3 regions of the Robertmurraya mangrovi genome follow, and region 2 is predicted to be linked to each of the others. Evidence: riboswitches for the same ligand, from Rfam matches in the RefSeq annotation. Region 2 holds a riboswitch; each other region holds the start of a gene.
The links. Region 2 has a riboswitch for cyclic di-GMP ahead of SM124_RS10075 (hypothetical protein). Riboswitches for the same ligand answer to the same signal wherever they lie in the genome.
Positions count from the first base shown of each region.

Region 1: linked by a shared signal. The riboswitch ahead of SM124_RS17530 (anti-repressor SinI family protein) and the one ahead of SM124_RS10075 (hypothetical protein) in region 2 are both predicted to bind cyclic di-GMP.
Region 3: linked by a shared signal. The riboswitch ahead of SM124_RS09000 (hypothetical protein) and the one ahead of SM124_RS10075 (hypothetical protein) in region 2 are both predicted to bind cyclic di-GMP.

Region 1 is NZ_JAXOFX010000014.1:29,616-35,445, reverse strand. It holds gene SM124_RS17540 (acyl-CoA dehydrogenase family protein) at 1-1,147, opposite strand, end outside; gene SM124_RS17535 (helix-turn-helix domain-containing protein) at 1,397-1,720, shown strand; gene SM124_RS17530 (anti-repressor SinI family protein) at 2,058-2,207, opposite strand; cyclic di-GMP riboswitch class I at 2,238-2,330, opposite strand; gene SM124_RS17525 (hypothetical protein) at 2,578-2,778, opposite strand; gene SM124_RS17520 (pseudouridine-5'-phosphate glycosidase) at 3,157-4,071, opposite strand; gene SM124_RS17515 (carbohydrate kinase) at 4,099-5,193, opposite strand; gene motB (flagellar motor protein MotB) at 5,606-5,830, opposite strand, start outside.
Region 2 is NZ_JAXOFX010000005.1:104,784-110,613, forward strand. It holds gene SM124_RS10045 (YuzC family spore coat inner layer protein) at 83-499, shown strand; gene SM124_RS10050 (hypothetical protein) at 603-818, opposite strand; gene SM124_RS10055 (hypothetical protein) at 1,008-1,199, opposite strand; gene SM124_RS10060 (hypothetical protein) at 1,260-1,475, opposite strand; gene SM124_RS10065 (hypothetical protein) at 1,764-2,294, shown strand; gene SM124_RS10070 (alpha/beta fold hydrolase) at 2,281-3,309, shown strand; gene SM124_RS10075 (hypothetical protein) at 3,567-3,776, opposite strand; cyclic di-GMP riboswitch class I at 3,894-3,978, opposite strand; gene SM124_RS10080 (YjfB family protein) at 4,133-4,306, shown strand; gene SM124_RS10085 (SepM family pheromone-processing serine protease) at 4,409-5,431, opposite strand; gene SM124_RS10090 (sulfite oxidase-like oxidoreductase) at 5,582-5,830, opposite strand, start outside.
Region 3 is NZ_JAXOFX010000004.1:275,825-281,654, reverse strand. It holds gene SM124_RS09005 (pre-peptidase C-terminal domain-containing protein) at 173-1,921, opposite strand; gene SM124_RS09000 (hypothetical protein) at 2,474-3,112, opposite strand; cyclic di-GMP riboswitch class II at 3,135-3,217, opposite strand; gene SM124_RS08995 (5'-nucleotidase C-terminal domain-containing protein) at 3,864-5,792, shown strand.

The DNA of each region.
Region 1 (5,830 bases), on a different contig from region 2:
CTTGCTCTGCTGATTCCATCTTTAACAAGGCAATTAGTAGTCTGTTCATGGCTCTATCTTTTTCTGAGATAGCCGAATCATCCCCGACCATTTGATCAAACATGGCAACTAGAGAAAAAACAGCAGATGTCTCTACCTCTTGCTTTGCAGCTAGTTTTACTAAACTTTCCTTTATCATAGGAAATTCTGCTAAGTACTGACCAAATGTATGACGTGTAAAAGCATATTTTTTAGCTTCAAGAAATGCCCTCTGCATAATTCCTATCGATGCAATTGCATTACAAACGCGAGATAAGTTTAGAGCTTCCATCATATAGTAAAAGCCTCTACTTGAATCTCCAACTACAAATGCTTCTGCCCCGTTAAAAACAACTTCTGCAGATGGAACGGCCCTTACTCCGAGCTTATCTTTTAATCTTCTAATTTCTAGATGATTTAATTCCCCGTTATCTTTACGCCATGGAACTAAAAATAAACTTAATCCTTTTGTTCCAGGAGGGGCACCTTCCATTCTAGCTAAAACCATTGCCACCCCGCATTGCCCTGCATTTGAGGCAAAATATTTCTCACCATAAATACGATATTGTCCATTTTCTAATACCGCTTTTACCTCATTTGCCCCTACGTCAGATCCCCCTTGACGTTCCGTTAAAAAGGTTGCTCCTTCAAACAACTCAACATCACCCGTTGAAACAACATGCGGTAAATATTTTGATTTAAGCTCTTCATCTGCATAATGATCAATCAAATAGGCTGTAGCCATTGTTAAGGTTACAGGACAATAAAATCCGGGTTCGGTTTGAGATAACAAATATCCTTGTGCATAGGAATAAATGTAGTTCCCTTTATGACCTAATTCAGGAATTTCCTTATGTACATAACCAACAATTCCAGCGTGATAGGTTTGCTCAACCGTTTTCTTGTAACCCTCGTTCACCCACACATGAGAAATATCATTTCCCATCTGATCATACTTAATCAGCTTAGGTTGCCCTTCTCGGTCCGTGTGGGCTGCCCTCTCATCAATCTCCGTTCCACAAAGTTCTCCAAACTGGTCTAACTCTTTGTCTGCCCATTCAAAAAAGGACTCATCTAAATATTGTTTAAGAATAAATTTCAAATTAGGATCTTCGTTATAAAAGTTCATCGTTCATCACCCTTTTAATAAAATAAAAACATTAACAAAATATTCTGTTAATTAATTATAACATTTCTATTAACACCAGACTTACCTATAAATGTAATTCACTACTTTTTGTAAACTAGTAATATAAATAGTTAACATTTGTGATAAAATAGTTATAAAATCACATAGAACAATCTGTTCTAAATATGGAACTATTTGAATTTATTTGATATGATTAAATTATATATAGACAAAGGTGTGTGAGACTTTATGATCGGTGATCGCGTTAAGAAACTTCGCCAAGAAAGAAAACTATCCCTATCAGAATTAGCTGAGCAAGCTGGGGTCGCAAAGTCTTATTTAAGTTCATTAGAACGTAACTTACAAAGAAATCCTTCTATACAATTTCTAGAAAAAATTTCTGCTGTCTTACATGTACCTGTGGACCATTTAATCCATGAACAGCCAAACAAGGATGAGTTAGATTCTGAGTGGCTTAAAATTGTAAAAGAGGCAATGGATTCCGGGGTATCAAAGGATCAATTTCGTGAATACCTTGAGTTTAATAAATGGAGAGCCAATCAAAGTAAATAAATGTGAAATAATGATATACTATGTATTGAACCTGTCTTGGCAGGTTTTTATTTTTTTCAAACAAAGGCTGTATTCGTAATGATTATTGTTATTTGTAAAAATCCAAAAGCCGATTTTTACCCTTAATAGTTAAAGAGTGCTACAAATTTAGATGGTAAGGCTTTTTCTAAAACTGATAACCTTTTAAGCCCAATAAAGCATGATATATTATAGGCAAAATTATATATGTGAGAAGCAACAAAGTTTTAGAAAAGAGCCTAAACAAAAAAGCATTTCTCAAAAGAAATATCCCTTTTAAGAAACACTTAGCTTTAACAATATTCATCTGTCTATAGCTTTAGCGATTCTCAATAGTCATTTCCTTCATGCCATTTTGACTTAGAAATTCTTTAATGTCTTCTTTTTGTAACCCTAACCTCCTAGCCTCTAATATCAGCTGCATCCATTCAAAGTCAAGTTCCTCGATGACCACTCTAGATTCAATCACATTCTTTCCCCCCAAAATACGATTCGTATTCCAGGCAGTCCAGCCATCATAGCGCTAGTTTCTAACTACCTTAGACCCGAGACTTTGCGTCCCTACCTTTCAATAGGTTTGCCTTTTTCTGTATCTAATGACTTGCTTCCTTACTCCCTATTTATAGTTTACTAGGTTCGGTTCATTATCATGCGGGTTTTTTGTCAATTATAAATATTTTGTGAACTCCTTTCTTCTACAATTCTTGTCATTTTTATACAATATTACGCTATCATATTCTTTATAAAGGTAAATAAGTCAAAAAGTCACTAGGGGGATTTAGACTTATTTGCTATTTTTCATCGAATAATTTTTTTGAACTTTGTCTCCATATAGGACTTTAGTCATTGACAAACTTGTCTTTTTGTTTATACATTTTTAACTTCTTGCTAGACATATTCACATGTATCCTTTCAAAAGTGATGGCATCAAAGAACGGATGATTGGTTAAATCGTTCCCACAAATCGGACAGGCCCACTCACCAAACTCACTACTACTATAAGAAGATCTTAGACACTTATCGCAATCTTTACGGTACATTCTCCTCACCTGTCTTCATGGTTTTTAAAAGCATGTTAACAAAAGAACCTTTATCACAAACAAATCAATCAGTGTTCGACCTAATGAACTTAGGATCATCCAACAAATCTTCTTATACTAAATATGCAATCAAAGTAGATTCATTCTAGGTAATAACACCTTCCTTACTTCAGTTCCTTAGACCTAAGAACACACCAAAACGTTCTTAATAATGAATTATATATTCTATTTTATTGGTTTCATCTATAAAATAGAATGGCACTCAGTTATTTTTGTTCATTTTATCGAACGATTAAATGTAAAAAAAACACTATATTGAACAGGGTAAACAAAAAAAAACGAGCCTTTATTAATTCCTAAGGCTCGTCCAACATATTTTTATTGTTTATTTAGGCTTACTGCGATTTGCGCTCCTACTTCTGCATTGTGTTTTACTAAGGCAATATTGGCTGTCAAGCTAGCTCCTTCAGTCAGTTCTTTCACTTTTCCTAATAAGAAAGGAGTAACCTTTTTCCCAGCAATATTATTTTCCTTTGCTTCTGCTAACGCTTGCTCAATAATATTTGTAATGAATGATTCCTCTAGTGCATCTTTCTCCGGAATTGGATTAGCAATCACTACTCCACCATTTAGACCTAAGTCCCATTTCGTTTTTAACATTTTTGCTGTTTCATTTGCATCTTCCACTCGATAATTTACATGGAAAGGACTTGTTCGAGTATAGAAAGCTGGGAGTAAATCTGTTTTATATCCGATAACAGGAACACCGTGAGTTTCAAGATATTCTAGTGTTAATCCAATATCTAAGATGGATTTTGCACCTGCACAAACAACGGCCACATTAGTTTGAGCTAATTCTTGAAGGTCCGCAGATATATCCATTGTCGTTTCAGCTTCACGGTGAACCCCTCCGATTCCACCTGTAACAAATATTTTAATATCTGCTAATGCTGCACAAATCATGGTAGCAGAAACAGTTGTTGCACCATTTTTCTTGTTAGCCAACAAGTACGGTAAGTCTCTTCTACTTGCCTTCTCCACTTCTTTACTTTGAGCTAAAAACTCTAATTCTTCATCAGACAATCCAATTTTTATCTTTCCATTTAATATAGCGATAGTAGCAGGTACCGCTCCCTTTTGGCGAATGATTTCCTCAACTTCTTTTGCTGTTTGTACGTTCTGTGGATAAGGCATTCCATGTGAAATAATCGTTGATTCTAGAGCAACAACGGGCAGATTTTTTTCTCTTGCTTCAGCAACCTCTTTAGAATATTCAAGATAATTATTTAACATATTTATTCTCCTTTAAGGAAATTTTATTTAAAAATATTGACTATTTGTTTCCTCTATTTTACTTGGACTCAAGTTAGAATTAACCGTTTCTTTTGATTGTAAAGTTAAGATCGAACAGGTCATTCCAACTTTACATGCATTTTCAATATTTACCCCTTTTAATGAAGCATACATAATCCCGGCTACCAAGGAGTCTCCAGCACCTGTTACGTCTACCACTTCTACTTTAGGAGGAATTAAAACCCCTGATCCAAGATCTTTCGTATAGTAGATTAGCCCTTTATCGCCTCTTGTAATAATGACTTTCTCTACGCCTTTTTCCATGATGATCTCAGCGGCTTTAAATAAATCAGCTTCACTGGAAATTTTATAACCTGCGAGAGCTTCTGCCTCGTCTTGGTTAGCAATTAGCCACTTAACACCTTTTAAGCTTACTGGAAGTCGCTTTACTTTCGGTGTGGAAACTGTTGTTATACAAACGGGAATATTCTCTATTTCACAGCGAGTGATTATTTTCTCTAAAACATCTGCTGGGAAGTTTGTATCTATCATCACCAGTTCTGCAGAAGCAAAGTAACCCCACTTCTCATCTACAAAATCAGGATTAATGGAATCATATATAGACATACTAGCAAATGCCACTTGTAATTCTCCATCTTTATCAAGAACAGCTGTGTAAGTACCTGTTGATTGATTAGGAAGTTTTTGTGAAGGATCTACTTCTACAAAAGTTGCTGTTTTTTCGAGTAGCCATTTCCCCTCATGATCCTCTCCAACTACAGTCATTAAGGAAACATCTACATCCAGTCTCCCCAAATTCTCAGCTATATTACGTGCCACTCCACCACAAGAGGCGGAGCTATTAACAGGATTAGATGTGTGATTAACTAACTCTTCTAGCATCTGAAACTTTCTATCAATATTTGCTCCTCCTACGCAAAGAACTCTCTTTTTCTTTGGGATTACATATGCTCTACCTAGGAGTTTTCCTTGCTTTGTTAAAGAAGATACATAACCTGCAACAGCTGAACGAGATAAGCCAGTCTTGTCCGCAAGGTCATTTTGTGAAATAAAAGGATCCTCTTCAATGAGATTCAAGATTAAAGATTCTTTTTCACTCATGGTTTATCGCTCCCAAAATTATTAACAACACATGTCCTTATTATAAACAAATGTCTAAAAATGATGCAAGGTATTTTCTAACAAACCTTAATTTATGTATCGATAATAGCTTTACACGTATTGTCAATATTGATTATTGAATATTTCGTGAATAATAATTGTCTATAATGTGAACTTTGTCATATAATAATACCAAGATAATCCAATACGAAAGGGGTATTTCCATGACGGTGATTCATGTAATTAATTTTACAGTTCCGATTGCATGCATGTTTTTAGCTGGTGTTTTATTAGATCGTATGTGCAAACCGGAAGTACCGAAACAAGAAGTTAACGAGTAAATAAATCTATCAATAGTTTAATTACGAAAAGACGCATAGGTTTATACCCCATGCGTCTTTATTTTTAATTATTAATTTCTCGGTAATATAAGTATTTCTACACGTCTATTCTTCGCTTTACCTTCAGTCGTTTTATTAGAAGCAATCGGGTTAAATTCCCCAAATCCCTTTGCACTAAACCAACTAGGATCTAATTGATCGTTTTCCAACAGAATCTTCATAAAATTAATCGAACGCATCACACTTAATTCCCAGTTTGATGAGAACCGTGCATTCTTGATGGGAACATTATCCGT
Region 2 (5,830 bases):
TTTAAAGCCAGAATAAGATAAGCCTGTAAATTCATATGTTAATAAAGGAGAATTTTAGAGAACTTAGAAAGGGGATGAATAAATGTATAATTTTTATCCATCCAATCGAATGCGTTACACGCCTTCTCAAAGTCATCACTACATACACTCAAACAATCAAATCTACTACTCTCCCTATTACTATCCATATCATTACGTTCGTCAATTCCCTTCAGTCAATCCAACTCAGTTTATTTCCTCTGCAAAGCAAATGGAATTAATCATGAAAGATGCTAGTTTGTTGTTACAAAGAATGTCTAGTTCAAGGGAGTTTTCTTCCGAGTTAATGAGTGCTGCACAAGAGTCAAAAATGGAGAAAGTCACTAGTATGATTAAGTCAACTGGGGTTCAAACCATGCCTGAAATATCCTATACACCTGATGGATTAAAGCTAATTTTCACTTCAAAAACGAATAATATTGACTGTTGTCATTTAACCCTTAGCTTGAGATGGATGTAAAACAGTGAAAGCCCTCTACAAAGTAGAGAGCTTTTTCGGATTTTAGGCCATTTTGTTACGAGTTTGTTCGTTCTACCCTAAACCATTCTTTATCTATATTTACCTAAATATAAGGTGCACCGAAGCCATAGCCATATCCATATCCAGGGAATCCACCATAAGCATATGGCGGGAAACCACCGTAGAATACCGGACGAGGGGCCAATAACGCTCCACCTATTAATCCACCTGCAACTCCTCCTAATAAACCTCCCAAAAATGGAGCTCCAAAGAAAAAGCGGCTATTTTGATGATATTGTGGACCTCTAACATGATACATTGGGTTACCTCCTTATTTCATTCTAAACATTACCCTACACTACTTCATATGCAGCAAGTACCCATTTGGAGTGGGCTAAGAGGTGATTATATAAAGGGGTCCTTAGAAGAAAGCCTTTTCATATTTGACCATATAAAAAAGCTAACCTCGGAAAGTTACCCTTTGGTTAGCTTTTAAGATCTTTAATTTTTATACTTGCTTTAACATATCAACCGTTTGATCACATTGCTGAAGTGCTTGATTAACGGCTTCCATTGATTGTTCAATACGGTCACGGTTAGAACCTTTTTCAACTGTATTTAATGCCTGCTGTAAACTGCTTTTAGCTTCATTTAATGAAGAGACAGTGTCCTGTACATAACCTCTTGCGTTTTTATCCATATGTATCCCTCCTTTTGTCCATTCAACTATATTGTTCTCTAATTGAAGCTTTTTATGTATTCAATGGGGCAAGTTAAAACAAGGCAAATCATTGTATTTGTAAGTATATAAAAATGTTCGTAAGTGAAATAAAAAATGATTACATGATAGTGTCCCTTCATCCTCCATGTCATATAAATCAATAAATAGCTCTAGAACATCAGGGTCGATATCTTCTACTAAATTGTGTAGTGACAATTTATAAGGTAGACCAGCAGCTAGACTCCAAAATCCCATATATTCTAGAACCTCCCTTATACTTTGCTCATCCAAATGTTTATCCTCACTTTCTTCTCCACTATAGTTATTTTTTCATCATTAGCGAAATTTATCCTATTATATCCAACTTAATAAAAAGGCAAAGGCCAAGCCCCATTTTTGGCACGTATTTAAACATGCTTGTCTATAATATAGTGAGGCTTAAAAGGAGACAGGGTTCATCATGTTCTTAAGCATATAGTAGCTTAAACGGTACTTAGAAGTATCTTTTCTCCTTGAAAAAAGAATGTTAAAAAGGGTGATTACATGGCAGATAAAGATGAATTTTATAAATTATTGAAGATGTTAGGAGCAAAAGCTGAATATCAAATAAATGAGTGGATAAAAGAATGCTTAAACAAAGAGGAAATTATTCAATTATTTAGTAATCAGAGCAGTCACTATTCAAAGGCTATTAAAAACATCCAAGAGAAAGTGGAAACCTTATCTATCCCCTTTAACTTTCCAACAAAGGGTGACGTTGCTTCCCTTGCAAAGTTAACTATTCAAAACGAAGAGAAATTAGAAGCAATAGAAGAGCAGATCAATCAATTAAATGAATTAGTAAGAAAATTAAAAAAGGGTTCGAACATTACCGATAAACTGGATGAAAACGAAACTCAACATTTAACAACCATTGAAAACTTCGATAATAGTAATGAAAATATTTCAACAAACCAACAAAAATCCCTTAAAAGAATTAAAAAACTGAACTTAATCTTGCAAAATCATTCTTCTAGTAATCTTGATTCTCTGTTGACTGCTCTTAAAAAGGAGAATACTAGTGGAAGGAAATAAAGAGATACTACGTTGGAAAGGCTTTTGGAGTGTGTTCGGAGGTCACGAACCTCCCTCTGCTACTACTCCTAGAAAGTCCATTTGGAAAAAGAATAAGACAACCCTATGGTATTATCCTGCAAAAAAGAAAAAGTTCCAAACACCACTTTTTCTAGTTTACTCGTTAGTGAACCAACCTTTTATCCTCGACTTAAGCCCAAATATAAGCTTGATAGAAGCATTTGTGGATGAAGGATATGATGTGTATTTAATCGATTTCGGAATTCCTAGATACGAGGACAAAGATATTACTTTAGATAATTATATTGTGGGATTTATAAAAAAAGGTGTCCAAAAAGCCTTAACACATTCCAAGGCGAAGGATATTACGGTAATGGGTTTTTGCCTGGGTGGTACTTTAGCAGCTATCTACACTGCCATTGCCACTGAACCCATTAAAAATTTGATTCTTACTGTTACTCCAATTGATTTTTCTACTGTTCCTGCTTATGACAAATGGGCTTTGGCACTTAGAAACGAAAAAATCGACTTCGATGAATTCATTGATACTATCGGCCTCATCCCCGCCAACTTTATTGAAGCAGGAGTTAGATTAGTTACCGCACCTGTTTATTTTAGTCATTACTTATCTTTGTTAAATAGAGGGTATGAGAAGCATTATGTTGATAAATGGATATTGTTTAATAAATGGACAAGCGGCCATATTCCTTTCCCAGGAGCAACATTAAAGCAACTTGTAAATGATTTAGGCAAACATAACAAGTTAGTCACAGGAGAGTTAAAAATTAATAATCAGACAGTTGATTTAAGAAATATCAAATCTAATTTACTAGTAGTAGCTTCTGACTTTGATCAACTAGTACCAAAAGAGCAAACCTATCCAATTGTAGAGCTAGCCTCAAGTGAGGATAAAAAATATGAGTTACTACCAAGTGGACATACAGGTCTTACGGCTAAGAAGGGGTTACCTATCTACTTAAAGGAATGGCTTCCGTCTAGATCAAATCCTATATAACGTAAGGAGTGACTAACTACAGATGGTTTATGAAGAGAGTAGTAGTTCAGGTTACCTCGGTTTTACCACTATTGTTTTTAGGAATTCTCTTACCGATTCTAAGCAGGCATGGTTCTGTTCTCTTATACAAGAATATGGCTTAAATTTACTTCTAAACATAAGCACATATGATTTAGTAACATTACTTGAAGATTAAATCGTTTAATATTTCCTTATAAAAAAAGCAACACTCCAGGAGTATTGCTTTAATGTCTTTATTAAACAGCTAATCTAGAATCGGTTAATTTTTTATAGGCAATCGTTAAATTTTGTAAACATTGTGATCGTAATTGTTCGTCGCAAATAAAATCAAACCTTATTTCTTTTTCTAAATTTAAATAGATTTGGGAAGGGACTTCATTTCCCGTTTGTTTGCCACTCGTTAATTCACTTTCAAAATACTCAACTGTACCAAATAATAAACCCACTGCAAGCCTCCACCTTCCAATTTTAAGATAAAAAAAGTTCAAAAAAAAGATTGGTGGATACTTAGTTACAACGGAAGATACAACCATTAACCTATGTGCAACAAGGATCCAATCCTTTTTGGCAACCCGACCGTCATAGTTCCGTGACCTTAGACTCGTGGCTTTGCGTCCTTATTTTTCAATAAGTTTGCCCTTTTACACTTGTATAATTAAAATATAAAACTTTAGCATCATAATTACAACAATTTTCAACAAATTTACACATAAATAGTCATTTCCTCCCAGGCCACAATAAAAATTTCTTAAAGACTGATAAATGGTAAGAATTAGTCGATATAAGGATGGGAGGTGATTTTTTGAATATACCTGCATTATCAATAGGTATGAACCAAGCGGCTCTTGCTGAAAAAGTGAGTATATCGCTACTAAAGAAGGTAATGGATACTGCCCAACAGGACCAAAATCAACTTGTCCAGATGCTTCAAGCACCCCATCCTACCTCGGGGCAAACGATAGATTTAAAGGTATAGAATTTAGCAGAAGGTTTTAGAACTTTAACAGTCCAATGATAAGCTTATGCTAAAAAAAGCTGTCTGTTACTATCAATATAGATAGTACAGACAGCTTTCTCCTTACTTCTTATTCTCTGGAATTGTTTTCAAATAATCTACAGCTTCTTTTAGAGAGGCTACGGGTATAACTTTTAAGGTATAGTTATTTTCTTTCACTTCTTCTAAAGCATCTTTTTCATTTGCATCTACCTCATTGATGTCTTTGGGGACAAAAAAGATATCTATCCCTTCTCTGGATGCTGATGTGACCTTATGCTTAATCCCACCTATTTGACCTACATTACCCATATGGTCTATTGTACCCGTTCCTGCAACTTTATAGCCTTTTGTGTAGTCAATGGATGTGAGCTGATTAAATATTTCTAAAGAAAACATGAGACCAGCAGAAGGACCTCCGATATCTTCACTATCCAGCTCCACTTTCTTATCATTTGTTGTAACGGTAAAATCCTCTTCTGGAATGATTCCTAGACCGACTTTTTCATTCTGTAGACCTATAACCTCGACTTCTTTTGTCACGGTTTTACCATTTCTTTGAACAGCTAAATTCACTAAATCTCCTACTTTTTTATTTTCATCCAAATATCTAGTAAACTCTTGTACTTCTATTATGTTTTTCCCATCAACCATCGTAATGATGTCTCCGACTTGAAGTACCCCTTTAGCCTTGGAATCCTCTCTAATACCTTTTACAAAAATCCCTTGATAATTAATATTTGTTTTAACATTAGCTTGATTAAAACTTGCTACTATGGCATTTTGTTTAGAATCTCTCATCATAAATGACAGTAAATTTGAATATTCTTCGTCCGATAGATCTGCTTGAACCTCGCTAGTTTTTTTAATTTCTGTATAAGGGGTAAGTAATGCATAAGCCAAGTGATAGATATTACTAGCTTCTATTGAAAATATAGTTGTGAGGTAAAAATGACCTTTAGCGTTCTTATTCCCATCTTCAACATTAACTTTTGCAGATAGTTCTTCTACTGAACCAGGCTCATAAATGTAATAAGGAGTTGGAACAAATGCTGCTATTATTAGGAGTAATAATACGAAAATAACAATCTTACGTTTACGTTTCATAAACAATATCCACCTACCATGAAATATTTACTACTATAACTATGTAGTTTTCGACAATTACTGCCAAAAGCCCTTTATCAATGAGATCTATTGTAAATAAAAAATAGAGGCAAAAAGAATCAGTGAGCCTCTATATGTTTTTCTATTTTGTTAATCCCATTCAAAACGCTGTGAACGCCAAGGATCTCCGTACATATGATAGCCATTCTTTTCCCAAAATCCTGGCTTATCAACTGCCGAGAATTCAATTCCTCTTACCCATTTAGCACTTTTCCAGAAATACAGATGGGGAATGACCGCTCTAAGCGGAAATCCATGTTCCGGCGTTAAGATTTCACCATTATGACTATGGGCAAGTAAACTGGTCTCTTTCATGAAATCCTCTAATGGTAGGTTTGT
Region 3 (5,830 bases), on a different contig from region 2:
ATTTTAATGTTTGGTGACAGGCACCTGAAATATTACCGTAATTCAAATTTAAAATACTGAAATAGATAGTTGCATATAGTAAAAAAGATTGGGGATATACGCTCCCCAATCTTTTTGTTATGTTACAGAAATGTTGCAGGTGCCTGTCACCTTTAATGTCACCTTTAATAAACTATTTTACTACTGTCGTCGTTGTTGGGCTTTTGTTGCCTTTTGAGTCTTTTGTGTAGACGGTGATTTTTGTTTTTGATTTTTGTTTTGGAATGTTTATATAGTAGTAGCCTGTTGATGTGCTTTTCTTTTGCGCTAGTACTTTTCCATTTGCTGTTATATATACCGTCGTATTAGGCTCAGCTTCCCCGCCGATTAGACGAGAGTCTGATGTAACTTCATTAACAATTGCCTTGAAGTATTTACTTTTTAATACGTACAATTTGTATGGATTTTTAGCAGAGAACTCCTCTTTGATAGGTGAAACACTAATATAAAGAACTCCTGATTCTATAGCTTTATAAAGTAGCTCTACCGGCTTTTTCCCCCAGTTTGTTTTATCTTTTAGTTTCTTACCATCTTTATCGTAAATGGTTAACTTGTAATCATAGACTAAATCGGATAAAGTTACGGAAATTTTTTCTCCTTTTTTCACCGATATTTTATAGTAATCTTCATCTGTGACTGTACTGATGATACCTTTGAAAGACTTTCCTGATTTTAACGAAACAGCATATTCTCTAACATCATTAGGTTCCATTGTCTTTTTATTATGTGTTACTTTTGCTGTTGGGAAAGTAGCTAAAATTTTATAGCTTTTTGTTTTCGAATACTCTTTTAAGTAAGATTTAATGTGAATAAAATATGATCCAGCTTCATTTACGTTGTAGTCAATGTACTTTGCATTTTTCCCTTTGGAAAAGCTCCCAGAAAGCTGATTTCCTTTTTCATTGTATAGTTCCATTGAATAAGAGAACGGTAGGTTTTCAAGATTAACACGGACTTGTCCCTTTTTTGCCACCTTTAATTCATATACATCTACATCATGTTGATATTCTAACTTTGCATTAAATGGTTTTCCCGATGTAAGTGCGTACGCAGTTTCTTGTGTATCGTTAGGCTCAAATGATTTGTCATGACTTACTTTATCAGGGAATGTAGCCTTGAATAGATACTCTGTGTCTTCAGAATATTGATTTTTAGGTGAGTAAACCACTACATAATATCTTCCTTTATCTTTAACAGTATGAGAGACATGATCCCATGACGTTAAGAGACTCGTTCTCAGTTCACTAAATTGCTCATTATAAACTACCACTCTATAATCATATGGTAGATTATCAATCCAAACCTTTATTTCTCCTGCTTTTTTCACATCTAACATATATACATCTTGATCAAAAGATGAATCAATTGTTGCTTTATAAATTTTCCCTGATTTCACTGAATAAGCATTTTCTTTTGTATCATTAGGTTCCAAACTACTATCATGAACAGTTGTATCAGAAGGGTAAGTCACTTTTAATTTGTATTCTTTAGAAGAAGAATATGAACCATTACTTTTTACTTGTATAAAATAGGTACCAGCATCAGATATTTCATATTCCGCCATACTAGCTTGATCAGCGTTGTCGTAATTTTTTCTTAATACATATAGATTATTTGAATCCGCATCGAACAATGAAGCCTCGTAATCAAATGGAAGATTTTCAAGGCTGACCCTAACTGTCCCTTCCTTTTTAATCTCAAACTTGTACCAATCATCATCTTTTCCATGTTCAATTTTGGCGTAAACAGGTTTACCAGATGAAATAGTTACTGCTTCACTTGCTGTGTCATTTGCAATTGGATCATTTGCTGCATTAACAGTAAATGTAAGATGACAAACTAAGAAAATTGTAATAACCAAGCCTCTAAAAAACGGTTTCATTGTTTATTCCTCCTGTGAAGTTTAATTGGTGAGTGCCATTTACCTATCGCCAATCGATTACCTTAATAATTCCATTATATGAAATATATGACTAGAATTAAATAATTCCAATATAATTTCTATAAAGTTACTTTTATATTATATTTATACTATCAATAAAAAAGAGAGTTCCTAAACAAGAACTTAATTTCTCACAAACACTAGTTAAGAAAGAGTATAAATTCAATAAAATGAATGAGAAATAATAAATAAAGATGTTGAGACTTACAGTCAGCTGATGTCCTCAAGGAGAAAGTTTAAAAAGAGATCTTGAGATATGTTTACGATACGGTTAACAAAATCACAAATATCAATAAAGGGGGAAAGAGCTTTTATATCAGTATTAAACCAAGACTTACTAACAAGACTTACTAACAATATGTATTAGGGTAAAGAGGTAAGCCTAGCCGTCTAGCCATTATAAATATTCTTATTTAAATGACATAGATTAGATAGCATCTTTAAAAAAAATAAAAAGAGAGACAACTAGTCTCTCCTCTCCATCTATCTATATTATTTATGTGAGCTATAATTCTTTTCACCAAGTGTATAAGTGAAAGTCACCATTTCTCCACTATTATCCTTTTTAACATACAGTGTATCGCCAGCCGGTACAGTAAGTGTTCCAGTTTGTCCTTTATTAGATGTATATGTAACAACTACATCTATCATATTAGGGTTTGAAACAGCTATAGTACGGGAATCCGCCGTATCTAGGTTTTGTTGGACCCCTATAGTTAATTCCAAGTTGTTAGAAGCTTGTTCATCTGTTACAGCTGCAATGTTAGCTACTTTTACCTCAGCTTCTTCTTTTCCTTCTACCGCTGCTGCATTTGCAGCTAATGCTGTTTTTAGGCTTTCAATATCTGCATTTGCTTGCTGCACTTGTGACTCAAGATTATTGATTCTCTCATTTTTGTTTTTAATAATTTTGTTAGCAGATTGAATATTGCGATATGCCTCATTCTCCGCTAAAACAATATTATCATTTGCTAGGTTTAGCTTGTCCGAAAGAGTTTCAACTTGACCTTGCAATGTCGTACCAAATTCTTTAATCGTGTCTAGATGTTGTGTACCTGTGTATGTTGCTACTCCTGTTGCTAAACTTCCTGCTACCAATACGCTTGCTACCTTACCTGAAATTAAACCCATGTTAAATCTCCTCCAATTTTTTATATTGGAGGTCGGTTGCACTACTGACTCCACATATTCCAAGTGCCCAAATACAGAATAAGCTTCAACGTCTCCTTCCAATGATTAACATGTTTTACAACGTTTACAATATGATTATAAGCCTAAATACTAGATTTGTGGCTAAAGAAAAATCGTAAAATTACCATATAATCCCACAAATATTTTCAAAATTTGCGTAATTATTTTTCGAATTTTTGATGGATTTGTCGAGAAAACAATTATAGGCTTAATTCTATTTTTTAGAATTTGGGTAAAAAAGCACAAAAAAAATTCATAAACTATCTATTTTTAATAGAATCATTGCTTTTATCCAGATAAGTTAACTGGCAGGATCTATTATTTTTTTGTCTCAAAATAAACTAGTTTATCACTACAGGACTTTGCATACTCATTCATATTCTACTAATTCTACTTTTACTGACATTAATAGGCATCGTACTAGCTTTATGTTCTTGAGTACTAATTTGACTAATAAACTGGTTAATTAGAATGTTATTCCTAAAATATTTATAGTTAAATATAAGGGATTTTTTAAAAATTATGGGATAAAAAGTAAACTAGTGGTATATTTTTAATGGATTCATCTGCAAATAAATTAATAAGGAGGTATTTAAACGGAAAGTGTCTATATATAAATATATAGACTAGACTCCTAGGCAACATCAGCTAGAGAATATAGTTGTTTCCAATAGACAAGGAGGAAATTAAATTGAAAAAGTTTAATTTGAATGTATTTATTTACACCACCCTACTTACCTTATTAGTAACATTTATTGTACCTACTAATTTACAGGCTTCCGCTTCAACAGGTAACTTCAACTTAACCATTCTACATACTAATGACACACATGCTCGTGTAGAACAACAACCACGATTATTTACCGCTGTTAATACTCTACGCAGTCAAAAAGCAAACACATTACTAGTTGATGCTGGAGACGTTTTCTCAGGAACATTGTATTTCAATAAGTTCAATGGTTTAGCAGATTTATATTTTATGAATTTATTAGGTTATGATGCTATGACATTTGGAAACCATGAATTTGATAAAGACTCTGTCACACTTGCCAATTTTATTAGACAAATGAATTTCCCGATGGTATCAGCAAACGTTAACGTTACAAAAGATGCATACTTAAGCCCTTTATATAGAGATTTCACAGGTAATCCTGCGGAAGGTGGAAAAATTTATCCTTCCATCATTAAAACAATCGGTGGGGAAAAGGTCGGAATCTTTGGGTTAACAACAGAGGAGACTTCTATTCTATCTAGCCCTAGTAAGGATATTGTCTATGAGGATTCCGTTCAAAAGGCTAGATTAACAGTAGACTCATTAAAAAGAGTAGGAGTTAATAAAATTATTGCATTATCACACCTAGGTTATAAGCCTGATATTAATCTTGGGCAGTTGGTTGACGGAATTGACATTATTGTTGGTGGTCACTCTCATACAACGCTTGATAAGCCATATGTAATTAACAAAACAGAGCCAACCCTTATTGTTCAAGCAGGAGAACACTTAAATTTCCTTGGTTCTTTAGATGTAACCTTTAATAGCACTGGTGTTGTGACAGGTTACAATGGTCAACTAGCAGACCTATCTACTTACTCTGAAAATCAACATGTTAAAACGAAAGTAAATGAGTACAAAGCAGAGCTTGAAGAATATACAAAAAGAATTGTCGGAAAAACGGATGTATTTTTAAATGGGGAACGTGCTGACGTACGTACAAAGGAAACTAACTTAGGAAACCTTATTACAGACTCCATGGTTGCCAAAGCAAATCAATTTGTAAAAACTCATATTGCTCTTCAAAATGGTGGAAGCATACGTTCATCTATCCAGGCAGGAGATATCACTTTAGGTCATGTCAAAACCGTTTTACCATATGAAAATACTTTAGTAACACTTGATCTTACTGGCGACGAACTTTGGAAAGCACTAGAACATGGTGTAAGCGGAGTAGAAACAGTGGAAGGGCGATTCCTACAAGTTTCTGGGATTAAATATAAGTTTGATCTAACTAAGCCAGTTGGCAGCAGAGTTTGGTCTGTTGAAGCTAAAACAGATGATGGATTTAAACCTCTTGATAAAACGAAGATATACAGAGTAGCTACTAATGCCTTTACCGCTGATGGCGGAGACGGATTTACGATGTTTAAAAAGGCTAAAGATGAAGGACGAATGAAGGAACTATTCATTGTAGACTATGATGTTATGGTTGATTATTTAAGTAAGTATAGTTTGGTATCCCCTAAGGTAGAGGGAAGAATTATACAGGAAGCTCAAGTCAGTAACGGAGATACTACCGCTCCTAATGCTCCTGTGGTAAACGGAGTTAAAAATTCAGATAAAAAGGTTACTGGTAAAGCAGAAGCTTATACAAAAATCTCTATTTATGTTGGAAAGAATAGAATTGGCTATGGTACTACGAAGAAAGATGGAAAATTCTCTGTTAGTATTAAGAAAAAGCAAAAGGCCGGTACTAATTTAATCGTAACTGCAAAGGATAAAGCGGGTAATGTCAGTAAGGCAATCGAGATTGTTGTTAGTAGCGAAGATAAAGGAAACGGCAAAGGTAGAGGTAAGGATAAAGGAAAAGGAAAAGATAAAGGAAAAGGTAAGGGTAAAAAGTAAAATATAATATAAAACTATTGAGGCCTTCACCACAATAT